One region of the Martelella endophytica genome, then DNA from elsewhere that is predicted to be linked to it. Evidence: predicted binding sites of a transcription regulator. Region 1 holds the regulator's gene; the other holds the start of a gene.
The links. Region 1 encodes PhoB, which activates phosphate uptake and scavenging genes when phosphate is short. Its sites were predicted from a motif close to TGTCATNNANCTGTCAT; they were not measured.
Positions count from the first base shown of each region.

Region 2: TM49_RS15195 (bifunctional 2',3'-cyclic-nucleotide 2'-phosphodiesterase/3'-nucleotidase) is a predicted target of PhoB. The motif match lies at 3,071-3,087, and genes of this name have one in related genera.

Region 1 is NZ_CP010803.1:1,299,065-1,305,994, reverse strand. It holds gene TM49_RS05960 (GNAT family N-acetyltransferase) at 1-71, shown strand, start outside; gene hslU (ATP-dependent protease ATPase subunit HslU) at 85-1,392, shown strand; gene TM49_RS05950 (hypothetical protein) at 1,513-2,106, opposite strand; gene TM49_RS05945 (carbohydrate kinase family protein) at 2,207-3,133, opposite strand; gene TM49_RS05940 (orotate phosphoribosyltransferase) at 3,164-3,859, opposite strand; gene phoB (phosphate regulon transcriptional regulator PhoB) at 4,372-5,055, opposite strand; gene phoU (phosphate signaling complex protein PhoU) at 5,088-5,801, opposite strand; gene pstB (phosphate ABC transporter ATP-binding protein PstB) at 5,833-6,648, opposite strand; gene pstA (phosphate ABC transporter permease PstA) at 6,658-6,930, opposite strand, start outside.
Region 2 is NZ_CP010803.1:3,325,077-3,332,006, forward strand. It holds gene cckA (cell cycle histidine kinase CckA) at 1-940, shown strand, start outside; gene TM49_RS15195 (bifunctional 2',3'-cyclic-nucleotide 2'-phosphodiesterase/3'-nucleotidase) at 1,034-3,022, opposite strand; gene TM49_RS15200 (GNAT family N-acetyltransferase) at 3,226-3,807, shown strand; gene TM49_RS15205 (Lrp/AsnC family transcriptional regulator) at 3,812-4,306, opposite strand; gene TM49_RS15210 (PadR family transcriptional regulator) at 4,526-5,173, shown strand; gene TM49_RS15215 (GNAT family N-acetyltransferase) at 5,259-5,825, opposite strand; gene sseA (3-mercaptopyruvate sulfurtransferase) at 5,828-6,679, opposite strand; gene TM49_RS15225 (alanyl-tRNA editing protein) at 6,715-6,930, opposite strand, start outside.

The sequences.
Region 1 (6,930 bases):
CCGGTTTCGTCCGGCTCGGTACATTCAGCATGACAGGCGGTCCGGCACTTCTGATGGCCCGCGACGCTTGAGGAGCAGTAACAGATGACCAATTTTTCCCCCCGCGAGATCGTTTCCGAGCTCGACCGCCACATCATCGGCCAGCACGACGCCAAACGCGCCGTCGCGATTGCGCTCAGAAACCGCTGGCGCCGCCAGCAGCTTCCCGACGATCTGCGCGACGAGGTGATGCCGAAGAACATCCTGATGATCGGCCCGACCGGCGTCGGCAAGACCGAGATTTCGCGGCGCCTCGCCAAGCTTGCCGGCGCGCCCTTCATCAAGGTCGAAGCCACCAAGTTCACCGAGGTCGGCTATGTCGGTCGCGATGTCGAGCAGATCATCCGCGACCTGGTCGAGATCGGCCTCGTGCTGGTGCGCGAGAAGAAGCGCCAGGAAGTCCAGGCAAAGGCGCATGCCAATGCCGAGGAACGCGTTCTCGACGCGCTGGTCGGCAAGACGGCCTCGCCGGCGACCCGCGACAGTTTCCGCAAGAAGCTTCGCTCCGGCGAACTCGATGACAAGGAAATCGACATCGAGATCAACGATAACAGCTCCGGCATGCCGGGCCTTGAAATTCCGGGCATGCCGGGGGCCAATATCGGCGTTCTGAACCTATCGGAAATGTTCGGCAAGGGCATGGGCCAGAAGACCAAGAAGGTCCGCACCACCGTCAAGGCCTCTTATGAGGATCTGATCCGTGACGAAAGCGACAAGCTGCTCGACGACGAGGTGATCCAGCGCGAGGCCGTGCGCCTGGTGCAGGAAGATGGCATCGTGTTCCTCGACGAGATCGACAAGATCGCCGCCGGCGACGGCCGCATGGGGGCTGGCGTTTCCCGCGAGGGCGTGCAGCGCGACCTGCTGCCGCTGGTCGAAGGCACGACGGTTGCCACCAAGTACGGCCCGATCAAGACCGACCACATCCTGTTCATCGCGTCCGGCGCATTCCACGTCTCCAAGCCCTCGGACCTGCTGCCGGAGCTTCAGGGCCGCCTGCCGATCCGCGTCGAACTGCAGGCGCTGACCAAGGAAGACTTCCGCCGCATCCTGACGGAAACCGAGGCGAGCCTGATCCGCCAGTACAAGGCGCTGCTCAATACCGAGGAAGTCTCGCTCGACTTCACCGAGGATGCGATCGACGCGCTTGCCGATGTCGCGGTGCACCTCAATGCCTCCGTCGAAAACATCGGCGCACGGCGACTGCAGACGGTGATGGAACGGGTGCTGGACGAAGTCTCCTTCACCGCCCCGGACCAGTCCGGTCAGGAACTGCTGATCGACAGCGAATACGTCCGCAAGCATGTCGGCGACATGGCGCAGGATACGGACCTGTCGCGGTATATCCTGTAGAAAAAGCCGCTCGATAGACGATCTCCCCCTCAAAGGGGGAGATGCCCCTATAGGGCGGAGAGGGGTAAACCCTGTCAAAGCGCACAGAGCACGACCCGGCAAGCCGCGTCGCACCAGACGCTATTTCTCGGAGCAGCTCTTCAGCCGCGAACCTTCCGGCCGGTTCATCAGCGAAAAGATGTTGATGTCGGACAGCAGCGGGTGGAACCCGGTTCCGTCGCCGGCCTCGATCAGAACATCGAGCGGCACCGCCGGATCGATCATCGCCGCATTCCAGCAGGAGGTATCGAGATCGACCGAGAATCCGGGTTTGGCACTGCCCGTGCGGGCTGCGGCCATCTCCTGCTGCTGATCGTGAAGCGCCAGCGCATCGGCGGGCGTCAGCCGATAGACCTGCAGCACCTGGCCGGGCTTGCGCAGCCTGGCGACCGCGGCCTCGGCGGCCTCATTGTCGGCGGCAACCAGCATGTAGTCCCGCGAGATATCGTTTCCGCCACCGCGCTGATAGACGGTGAGCTTCACCTCGTCCTTCAGCATATGGAAGGGCTCGGGGGCAAGCAGCGCGATGCGGAGCGAGGCCGGATTGGCGGCAATCGGCGTCGGGATCGGGTCCGACCGGCCGGGCAGGATCGAGCAGGCCGACAGCAGCATCAGCGCCGCGGCAAGGCCGATGCCCCGCCATTTGGCGCGGCTGCGGCCATATTCTCTATGCATGGGAATTTCACCAGATGCGCGCATGGGGACGACCAACCAATATGCCGTTCAAAGTGCCCGGGACCTTACGCGGTTATGCTTAAGGTGAAGTAAAGGCCGCTCAGAGGCCGATCTCATGCGCAAAGGGCGGATTGGCGCCTGCGCGCGACACGGTGACGGCAGCTGCCTTGGCGCCGAGCGCCAGCGCGTCGCGGATGGCATCGGCCGAAAGCGCCTTCACCTTCGCCTTGGTCAGGAGCCCCGCCATGTCGAGCGAGGCGAGAATGCCGGCATCGAAGGTGTCGCCGGCACCGACCGTGTCGACCACCTCGACCTTTTCGCTCGGCACTTCCACCTTTTCCGTCGCGGTATACCCGATCGCGCTTTCGCCACCGCGGGTGATGACGACGAGGCTGGCGCCGGCCGCAATCCAGTGGCGGGCCTTGTCGTCGAGCGAGCCTTCAAGGCCGAACCAGTCGAGATCCTCGTCGGAGAACTTGATGATGTCGGACTTTGCCGCCATCCGCTCGATGCGGGCGCGATGCTTGTCGGCGTCGGTGATGAAGGTCGGGCGGATGTTCGGGTCGAGCGAGATCACCCGGTGATCCGCCTCGCGCATCAAAAGCGCCTCGTAGGTGGAGCCGCAGGGCTCGGGAATGAGGCTGATCGCGCCGAAATGCATGGCCTTGCAGTCGTCGCCGAGCGTCGGCAGGTCGGCCTCGGTGATCATCCGGCCGGCGGTGTTTTCGTCATAGAAGGCATAGCTCGCCGAACCGTTGACGAGCTTGACGAAGGCAAGCGTCGTCGGACGGTCGGAGACTGCCGCATAGCTGTAGTCGACCTTGGAGGCATCGAGCTTCTCGCGGATGATGTCGCCCATCAGGTCGGAGGAGATGCCGGAGAAGAAGCCGGTCGGCCGCCCGAGCCGGGCAAGCGCGACCGCCGTGTTGCAGACGGCGCCACCGGCATAGGGGGCAAAGGCAGGCTCCCCGGCCTTGCTTTCGCGGGGCAACATGTCGATCAGCGATTCGCCGCAGCACACAATCATTCTTCTCTCCCGGTCTTTTGTCTGTTGCTGTTATACGAGCAGTTCTTCCAGGCCGCCACGGGCCCGCGACCATTCCATCGGCCTGTCGAGGAATTCGGCGACGCTGTCGAGCGTCTTCGGGTCAGAGCGCTGCTCCTCGCGCGCAACCGCCAGAACCTCTTTCCAGGTGGCGATGTAATGGAGGTCGACGCCGCCTTCGGTGAAGCGCTTCTCGGCCTGTTCGAAGATATCGTAGTAGAACAGCGCCAGCCCATGCTCGACGACGCCGCCGGCCTCGCGCACGGCGTTGATGAAGTGGAACATCGAGCCGCCGGCCGTCGTCAGATCCTCGACCATCAGCACCCGGGCGCCCTTGGGCAGCGTGCCCTCGATCTGGGCGTTGCGGCCGTAGCCCTTCGGCTTCTTGCGCACGTAGATCATCGGTAGTTCCAGCCGGTCGGCCAGAAGGGCGGCGAAGGGAATACCCGCCGTCTCGCCACCGGCAACGCAATCGAAGCGCTCGAAACCGGCTTGCTTCAGCACGGTTGCCGCCGCGAAATCCATCAGCGTGGAGCGCACGCGCGGATAGGAGAGCAGCTTGCGGCAATCGATATAGACTGGGCTGACGAGACCGGAGGAGAGCTTGTAGGGCTCGTCGGGGGCGAAATGCACCGCCTCGATTTCCCACAGCATCCGGGCCATCAATTCACCCATCACCGCCGGGTCGGCAAAACTCGCTCTTGTCATTTCGGTCCCTTTCATCTCGCCCGGCTTCGCGCGCCGGCTGCGGGAGGAGCAACCGGGGAAGGCTTCGGGTGGCGCCGCGCGGCGGCTTCGGTTCTGTCCGTGCCCTTTTCAGGCGGAAAAATCAATCGCCCGATACGGAAAGAGCGGTCAACCGCCCGCTCCGGCGCCCCGAAGATAACGAAACATTGGGCCGCCGCAATGACGGAAACCATCTTCGCAGAAGGAATTGCGTTTCATTGCCCTCCTCCTTGAGGAGGTGCTATCGCATATGGCTTCACCGCAAAGCCTCAAGTCTTCTCGCCCCGGAGGGGAGAGATGTCGCGACAGCGACAGTGAGGGGGGACGTTATCCAAGCTGACGTCCTCAAGAACGGACATGCTGCTTCACCCTCACTGCCCCTTTCGGGGCATCTCTCCCGCAAGCGGGAGAGAGTATATGGAGCGAGATCCAAGGCCATCTGAGATAGCCCTCCCTTGAGGGGCGAAGATCGGTTGGGGGCGATGCGCTAGCCCTCAGACTTCCATCGCATAACCCGCGCCGCGCACGGTGCGGATGACGTCGGGCATCTGGGAGAAGTTCAGCGCCTTGCGCAGCCGGCCGACATGGACGTCGACCGTGCGTTCGTCGACATAGATGTCGTGGCCCCAGACGCCATCGAGAAGCTGAGCGCGGGAGAAGACGCGGCCGGGCGAACTCATCAGGAATTCGAGCAGGCGGAACTCGGTCGGGCCGAGGCGGACCTCACGGCTCTTGCGGTGGACGCGGTGGGTCTCCCGGTCGAGCTCGATATCGCCGCATTTGAGCACGGTGGAAAGCACTTCCGGCCGGGCCCTGCGCAGGATCGCCCTGACACGGGCCATCAGTTCCGGTGTCGAGAACGGTTTCACCACATAATCGTCGGCGCCGATGGCAAGGCCCCTCACCCGCTCGCTTTCCTCGCCGCGCGCGGTCAGCATGATGATCGGCAGACGTTCGGTCTCGGGACGCATCCTCAGGCGCCGGCAGAGCTCGATGCCGGAGACGCCGGGCAGCATCCAGTCGAGCAGCAGCAGGTCGGGCACCCATTCCTGCAGGCGGATTTCGGCCTCGTCCCCGCGCAGGATGGTCTCGACCTCATAGCCTTCGGCTTCCAGATTGTATCGCAGCAGAACGCTCAGGGCCTCTTCGTCTTCAACGACGGCAATCTTCGGCACCATGGATCTCAAACTCCGTTATCGTGGCTTGTCGTTCAGGTATCACTGGAGCCGACGGCCGCGGTATTGTCGTCCTTCGGACGCTCTCCCTGCGGCTGGGCGCCGGTGGCGATGTAGTAGATCATCTCGGCAATGTTGGTCGCATGGTCGCCGATACGCTCGATGTTCTTGGCGCAGAACAGAAGATGCGTGCAGGTGGTGATGTTGCGCGGATCTTCCATCATGTAGGTCAGAAGCTCGCGGAACAGCGAGGTGTAGATCGCGTCGATCTCCTCGTCGCGCTCGCGGATCGAATTGGCCTTGTCGGCCTGGCGCGAATTGTAGGCGTCGAGCACTTCCTTGAGCTGCAGCAGCGCCAGTTCGGACAGATGCTCGATGCCGTGGGCGAGCTTGCGCGGCACGCCGGTGCCCTGCACCGAGATCACCCGCTTGGCGGTGTTCTTGGCCATGTCGCCGACGCGCTCGAGATCGGCGGCGATGCGGATCGCGCCCATGATTTCGCGCAGGTCCGAGGCGACCGGCTGGCGTCTTGCGATGATCACCACCGCCTTGTCGCCGATCTCGCGCTCGGCCTCGTCGAGAACCAGGTCGTCGGAAATCACCTTCTGGGCAAGGGCGCTGTCGGTGTTGACCAGCGCCTCGACCGATTCGCTCACCATCTCCTCGGCAAGTCCGCCCATTTCCGAAATGCGGCGCTGCAGGTATTTCAGCTCTTCATCAAAGGCTGTCAGAATATGCGAAGGGGCCATTGTCGTTCCTTCCCTCAGTAAATGCAGGCGCTCAACCGAAGCGTCCCATGATGTAATCCTGGGTGCGGCTGTCGGCCGGATTGGTGAAGATCGTGTCGGTGTCGTTTTCCTCGACCATATGGCCGAGATGGAACATGGCCGTGCGCTCGGAAACGCGGGCGGCCTGCTGCATCGAGTGGGTCACCATCACGATCGTGTAGTTCTGCTTCAACTCGCTGATCAGCTCCTCGACGCGCGCCGTGGCGATCGGGTCGAGCGCCGAGCAGGGTTCGTCCATCAGGATCACCTCCGGGCTGACGGCGATGGCGCGGGCGATGCAGAGCCGCTGCTGTTGACCGCCGGAGAGGCTGGTGCCGGGCTCGTGCAAGCGATCCTTGACCTCGTTGAAGAGCCCCGCCTTCTGCAGGCTGGTCTCGACGATCTGGTCGAAATCGGCGCGGTGGCGAGCCAGTCCGTGGATGCGCGGGCCGTAAGCGACGTTCTCGTAGATCGACTTCGGAAACGGGTTCGGGTTCTGGAACACCATGCCGACACGGGCGCGCAGCTCCACGACGTCGATGCCGGACTTGTAGATGTCCTCGCCATCGAGCGTGATCTCGCCGGTGACGCGGCAGTTGTCGATGGTGTCGTTCATCCGGTTCAGCGTGCGCAGGAAGGTCGACTTGCCGCAGCCGGACGGGCCGATCAGCGCGGTGACGGCGTTTTCGCGGATATTGAGGTCGACATCGAACAGGGCGCGCTTCTCGCCGTAGTAAACGGAGACCTTGCTGCCGGCCATCTTGTGGGTATTAGCGTTCATTTTGTCGTTCAAAGCCTTTTTCGCGTCGGGTCCGGTCATCGCATTCATGGTTTTCTCCTACCACCGTCGCTCGAAGCGACGCCGAAGGATCACGGCCGTCAGGTTCATCAGGATCAGGAACACCAGCAGCACGATGATGGCGGCGGAGGTGCGCTCGACGAAGGCGCGTTCCGCCTCGCCGGCCCACATGTAGATCTGCACCGGCAGCGCGGTTGCCGGATCGAGCGGGGTTGCCGGATAGTCGGCAACGAAGGCGACCATGCCGATCAAGAGCAGCGGCGCGGTCTCGCCGAGCGCGCGGGCAAGGCCGATGATCGTGCCGGTGAGGAT
Region 2 (6,930 bases), 2.0 Mb from region 1:
GCGGATGACAAGCGGCTCCGACATCGAACTGGTGACCGATTTTTCCCGCGACCTGTGGCCGGTGAAAACCGACGCCGCGCAGTTCGGCCAGGTGATCACCAATCTCTGCGTCAATGCCCGCGACGCGATGCCGGACGGTGGCACGCTGACGGTCAAGACGCGCAACCTGCCGGCATCCGAAGTCTCTGACCTTGGCCTGCGCGAAGTGCCGGAGCGCGATTATGTGCTGGTCGAGGTCAAGGATACGGGCACCGGCATACCGCCCGAAGTGCTCGACAAGATCTTCGAGCCCTTCTTCACCACCAAGGACGTCGGCAAGGGCACCGGCCTCGGCCTCGCCATGGTCTATGGCATCGTCACCCAGTCCGGCGGTTACCTGCATCCGATCTCGGAAGTGGGCAAGGGCACGAGCTTCCTCATCCTGCTGCCGCGTCACGAGCGCGGCGAGGCGGTCGAGCAGGCGGAGACACCGAAGGATCATAAGGGCCAGCCGATCGCCGCTGCCTTCACCGAGGCGAACGAGGGTGATGCCGAAGCGCCGCGCGAAGAGGATATGGATCTGACCGGCCAGTCGGCCGTGGTCCTTCTCGTCGAGGACGAGGACGCGGTGCGCCGGTCCGGCAAACGCATGCTGGAAATGCGCGGCTTTACCGTGCACGAGGCCGATACCGGCGTGCATGCGATGGAAATCCTGAAGAAGCTCGACGGCGCCGTCGATATCGTCGTCTCAGACGTGGTGATGCCGGCGATGGACGGCCCGACGCTGCTGCGGGAGGCCCGCAAGGACTATCCGGAGCTGAAGTTCATCTTCGTCTCCGGCTACGCCGACGATGCTTTCGCGAAGAACCTGCCTGACGACGCTAAGTTCGGCTTCCTGCCGAAGCCCTACAACCTGAAACAGCTTGTCGCGGCCGTCTGGGAGATGCTGCGCGAGGGCTGAGGCGCCGATCGCAGCTTGCGGTGCTTAGCGCACACCAAAAAGGGCGACCCCGCAGGGCCGCCCTTTTGCATTCGGGGATCGCTATCGGCGAGATCAGAGAACGACGCGGTAGAGCGCAAAGCCGTTCTCGCCGTCGCCGGCGGTCTCGATCTTGGCGCCCTTGACGTCGTCGATGTACTGGGCGGCGCGTGGGCCGGTCTCGAAGACGGCGGTGGTGCCCGGCATCGGATCGAAGGTCCAGTTGAAGTCGGCGGTCGGGTTGATCGTGCCCTGTTCGACGATATAGCGGACGATGACGTCGCGATTGGTATCGGGGCCGACGAAGATCACGACATCGCCGTTGATGCCGGGGAAGTTGCCACCGCCACCGGCGCGGTAGTTGTTGGTGGCGACAACGAATTTCTGCTCGGGGTCGATCGGCTTGCCGGCATAGGAGAGGTCGACGATGCGATGGCTGTCGGGATTGGCAAGCTCACCGCCCTTCGAATACCGCGCCGGCTGTGACAGGTCGATGCGGTAGTTCACGCCGTCGATGACATCGAAATTGTAGGACGGGAAGTCCGGGTTGAGGAGCGGTGCATCCTGTGCGCCGTCGGCCACCTGGTTGAACATGCCGGCCGACATTTCCAGCCATTCCTTGACCTGTGCGCCGGTGATCAGCACGGCGCGCGTGGTGTTCGGGTAGAGGTAGAGGTCGGCGACGTTCTTGATGGCGACGTCACCGGCGGGAACTTCCGTATAATAGTCCGGACCACCGCGACCACCGGCCTTGAAGGGGGCGGCTGCGGAGAGCACCGGATAATCCTTGTATTCGCCGTCCTTCAGCATGTCCTTGGTGTACCAGGTCTGGGCCTGCGACACGATCTGCACCGAGGGGTCGTCGGCGACCAGAGCGAAATAGGACTGCAGCGGCGCCGCGGTCTTGCCGACGGGGGTGCGGACATATTCGAGCGTCGCCTGGTGATCGGCTTCCGCGGCGGCAACGACCTCCGGGTCGGACTCGACGTCGGCGACCACCTGGCGATCCTCGTTGCGGTGGTAGATCGGGCGTGCCTCGACCGTGAAGTCGGCAATCGTCCAGCTGTCGCCATCCTTTTCGAGGAGCAGGTCGACGAGGCCCATATGCGAGCCCCAGAACCCGGCCATCACGGCCGGTTTGCCCTTCAGCGTGCCCTTTCCGATGTCGGCGCCCTCGACGCCGGCGAAATCGTCGGAGCCCGGGAAGACGAGGTGCTGGTGACCGGTGAAGACGACGTCGATGCCGTCGACATCGGCGAGATAAAGCGAGGCGTTTTCCATCATCGGCGCGGGGCCGGTACCATCAATGCCGGAATGCGACAGCGCCACGATGATATCGGCGCCCTCCTGCTTCATCACGGGTACCCAGGCCTCGGCTGCTTCGACAATGTCGCGGGTGTTGGCCTTGCCCTTCAGGTTCTTCTCGTCCCAGACCATGATCTGCGGCGGCACGAAGCCGATGAAGCCGATCCTGACGGGGCTTTCATTGCCGTCACCGTCCTTGATCATCTTTTCCTTGATGATGTACGGCTTGAACATCAACGCGTCTTTGGTCGGATCGTCGGCGAGCTCGCCGGACGTCAGATTGGCGCAGACGTAAGGAAAGTTGGCGCCGCTCACGACCTTGTCCATGAAATCGAGGCCATAGTTGAATTCGTGGTTGCCGAGCGTGCCGGCATCATAGCCGAGCACGTTCATCGCCTTGATCACGGGGTGTACATCGCCGACCTTCATGCCGCGCTCATAGGCGATGTAGTCGCCCATCGGGTTGCCCTGCAGGAAGTCGCCATTGTCCATCAGCATCGAATTGGTTGATTCGGCCCGGATGCCATCGATGATGGTCGCCGTGCGCGCGAGGCCCATCGTGTCGTTCGGTCGGTCGGCATAGTAGTCGTAGGGGAAGACATTGACGTGGATGTCCGTGGTCTCCATCAGCCGAAGATGCGCCTGGTTGGCGGCGGCCCTCGCCGAGAAGGGATGCAGCATGACGAGGGCGGAGGCTGCGGTCATGCCGCGCAGAAGGCTGCGGCGCGAGATCGGCGGTAGAGCGGGATTCGGGTTCATGCGTCGGCTCCGGAGTTCTGGAATATCAGGCTGGTTTGCACCGCGTGTGTGACAGGCGATTGACACAGCCCATGGTATGAGCTGCGACTTTGTGACAGGCTAGCTCATCGGGTGGAAAATCCAAATGGCTTTTCGCGCGGAGGAAGAAATCGCCATGCGCCGGCCGGGCGAGAGCTTGGCAGGCGTCATGAAGGAGGGTGGCATTGGTCGGTAGTTTCACAATTCGGGATGCAAGGCGGGAGGATGCGCCGGACATCGTTAGGCTCATCAACATTGCCGGGCACGGCCTGCCGCTCTGGTGCTGGAGCCGGCTCGATGGCGGTGGTGAGGATGCCTGGCAGGCAGGCCGCGATTTCGTCGCGCGCGAGGACAAGGCGATCTCCTGGAAGAACGGCACGGTGGCAACGCTCGGCTCGGACGTTGCCGCGGTGCTGATCGCCTTTCATCTCGACGGCGACGCGCCGGGCTATGGAGCCGAGCGCGACCATCCGGTCTTTGCGCCGCTGAAAGCCCTGAAGGTGAGGGCGGCCGGTACCTTTCATCTGCATGTGCTTGCAGCCTACGCCGAGTATCGTGGCCGCGGGCTCGGATCTATCCTCATCGACAAGGCTGAACGGCTGTCGCATGGCCGCGATCTCAGCCTGATCCTCTCGGATGCGAACGGGCCGGCGCGTCGCTTCTACGCGCGGTTGGGGTTTGAGGAGGCCGACCGTCTTCCGATCGTCACCACGGACGACTGGCAGGCGGAAGGCGAAAACTGGCTGCTCCTCGTCAAGAAGGGGTGATCGTTCACCCCGCCGCGCCAGGCGGTTCGACGGTATCGTCATCGACGCCTACATTGAAGCGTTCGATGATCGGCCGCAGCGCGAAGGACGAGTTGATCTGCACCACATGCGGCAGGGCGGAGAGCCAGTCGCGGTGGATACGCTCGTAATCCTTGAGGTCCTTGGCCGCGACGCGCATGACATAGTCATATTCGCCCGAGACCATGTAGCAGACGATGATGTTGGGGCAGCGCTTCACCGCTTCCTCGAATTCGGAAAGCGTTCGGGCGAACTGGCCGGAAAGCGAAATGTGCACCAGCGCCGTCATCTTGTAGCCGAGCGCTTCCGGTGAGATTTTCGCGGTGTAGCCCTCGATCACGCCGCTCTTTTCCAGTATGTCGAGCCGGCGTGAGCACGCCGATGGCGACAGCCCGACGGTTTCGGCCAGTTCCGCATTGGTGATGCGGCCGTTACTCTGCAGCGCCCGCAGGATGGCACGATCAATGTCGTCGAGTTCCATCTTTCGAACTCCCTTCGATTTTTTCTCTTTATCGTCGAGCAATATACGAATTTGCGTCCGATACAAGGTGTTTTCCGCAAGGAAACATCAATCCGGCGGTGTGCGTTACCGATCCTTATCTGTCGCAAAAATATGATTTAGATATATCGAAACCACTTGCGGATCTGAGAAGTCGGACTATGTTTAGATATATCGAAAACATAACGGAAGGATTGTCACATGCGTGGCAGATTTGAACATTTCGACATGCGGGAGTTTCTCGCCATGGGGCGGGGCCCAGGCCATCGCCATGGGCGCGGCGGACCCGGCGGGCGCGGTTTCGGCGATGATGACGGCAATGGTCGCATCGGTCGCTTCCTCGGCCAGGGGCGCATTCGCGTGCTGGTGCTGCAGTTGATCTCGGAGGAGCCGCGGCACGGCTACGAGATCATCAAGGCGATCGAGGAAATGAGCGGCGGCTTCTATTCGCCGAGCCCGGGCGTCATTTACCCGACGCTCTCCTATCTCGAGGAAGGCGGCTATGTGGTCGCCGAAAGCGAGGGCAACAAGAAACGCTACTCCATCACCGAAGAGGGCAAGACCTACCTCGACGAACAGGAGCCGGAAGCGGCGATGGCGGTGAAGGCGCTGCAGATGGTCGCCGAGCGGCTCAAGTTCCGCCAGAAGAAGTGGGACCGCGCCAGGGGCGGCGGCAATCTGCCGAAGAGCGTCGAAGCGGCCTTCCTGAACCTCCGCGAGGTGGTCGACCGCAAGCTGGAAGAAGACGAGGCTGCCGCCGGTACCATCGTGCGCGCTCTGCTCGACTTCGCCGAAAAGCTCGAAGACGACGACCTCCCGTCAGGCTTCGCGCCGCCGCGGGAAAGCTGAAGCGGGAAGCAAACATCATCGATCTCTCCCCTTGGGGGGAGATCGATGATGGCAAAGTTCTGCCGGCCCTCTTCGGGCGCCCAACCTAAAGCTTGCGTGCAAACGCCAGGAGCTCGGCGTCGCTCAGCGGCGTGATCTCGCTTTCATAGGTCGAAACCGGGGAAAAGCCGAACTGCTGGTAGAGCTGGAGTGCGCGCGGATGGTCGAGATTGTTGGTCTCGGTCACAACCTTTTCCGGCTTGTCGGACCAGATCGCCTTCAGCCCCTGCAGCAGGAACCATTTGCCGACGCCGAAGCCGAGCGCGCGCTCGAACAGGCCGAAATGCACCAGTTCGGTGATGCCGTCGTCCTTGCGATGGTATTCGTAGAAGCCCGCCGGTGCGCCCTCCAGGTAGAAGACGGTGATCGTCGTCCGGTCGTTGTGGATGGTTTGCGAGAGTGTCTCGTCGCTCATCCGCAGTCTGTCGACCCACTCCCAGCGCGTGCCCACCTGGCGGTAGAGAAAGCGATAGAAGGGCAGCGGAATTTCCGGCACGCGCATCAGCGCGATATGCAGGCTCGACGGCGCGATCATGTGCGCTTTCGGCGGCGCCGTCATTTCCAGGCGGGTGACATGAACACGGAGCGGGCCGGGCTTCTCTTCTTCCTGCATACTCAGGCCTTTCCGGTCACAATGGCGGTATCGTCGCGGCTGCCCCATTCCGACCAGGAACCGTCATAGAGCGTGTTGTCGGCGTGCCCGACGCTTTCAAGCGCGAGCGTGATGATGGCGGCCGTGACGCCGGAGCCGCAACTGGTGACGACGGGGCGGTCGAGATCGATGCCGGCCTCGTCGAACATGGCGCGAAGCTCTTCCACCGTCTTGAACTTTCCATCCTTCGAGAAGCTGCCGGCGGGCAAGTTGCGGGCGCCGGGCATATGGCCGGAGCGCATGCCAGGGCGAGGCTCAGGTTCGACGGCCTCGAAGCGGCCGGCGCCGCGCGCATCGGCGATCTGGCGTTTGCCGGAGCCGACGATGTCGCGCATGGCCTCGAAGGAGGTCACGCGTTCGTCGCGGAAAGCAGGGATGAAGGTCTTGGCCGGTCGCGCCGGCGTCTCGGTTTCGAGGGGGCGGCTCTCGGCCTTCCAGCCGTCGAGGCCGCCGTCGAGAGCGTAGACGTCCTCGGCGCCCATGATCCGCAGCATCCACCACACCCGCGGCGCGGCGAAGAATCCGGGGCCGTCATAGACGACGATGGTATCGCCTTCCCCAATGCCGAGCCGGCCCATTTCAGCGGCGAAGAATTCTGGTGCGGGCAGGGTGTGCGGCAGGCCGGATTCCTTGTCGGCGATCTCGTCCTGATCGAAGAACACGGCGCCGGGAAGATGGCCGGCGGCATATTCCGCCTTGGCGTCGCGCTGATGGGCGGGCAGGTACCATGACGCATCGACGACGGCAAAGCCGGGCGAACCGAGACGCTCGGCGACCCAGTCCGGCGACACCACGAAACGGCTTTTCGAACTCATCTTGCAAAACTCCTCAACATGACCCCGGCCTCGTCTCACGCACCGAAGCGGATACGGAAGCGCCGGTTTTCACGGCCTTTCTTTTCGATCTTGCCGATATGAACCGCGCCGACGGCGGCGGTCGAGCGGACATGCGTGCCGCCGCAGGGCTGGCTGTCGACGGCAGCGTCTTCGCCGATGCAGATCAGCGAAACCCGCCCGAGCCCCATCGGCGGTCGGACGTTCTTCGACTTGACGATGTCCGGATTGGC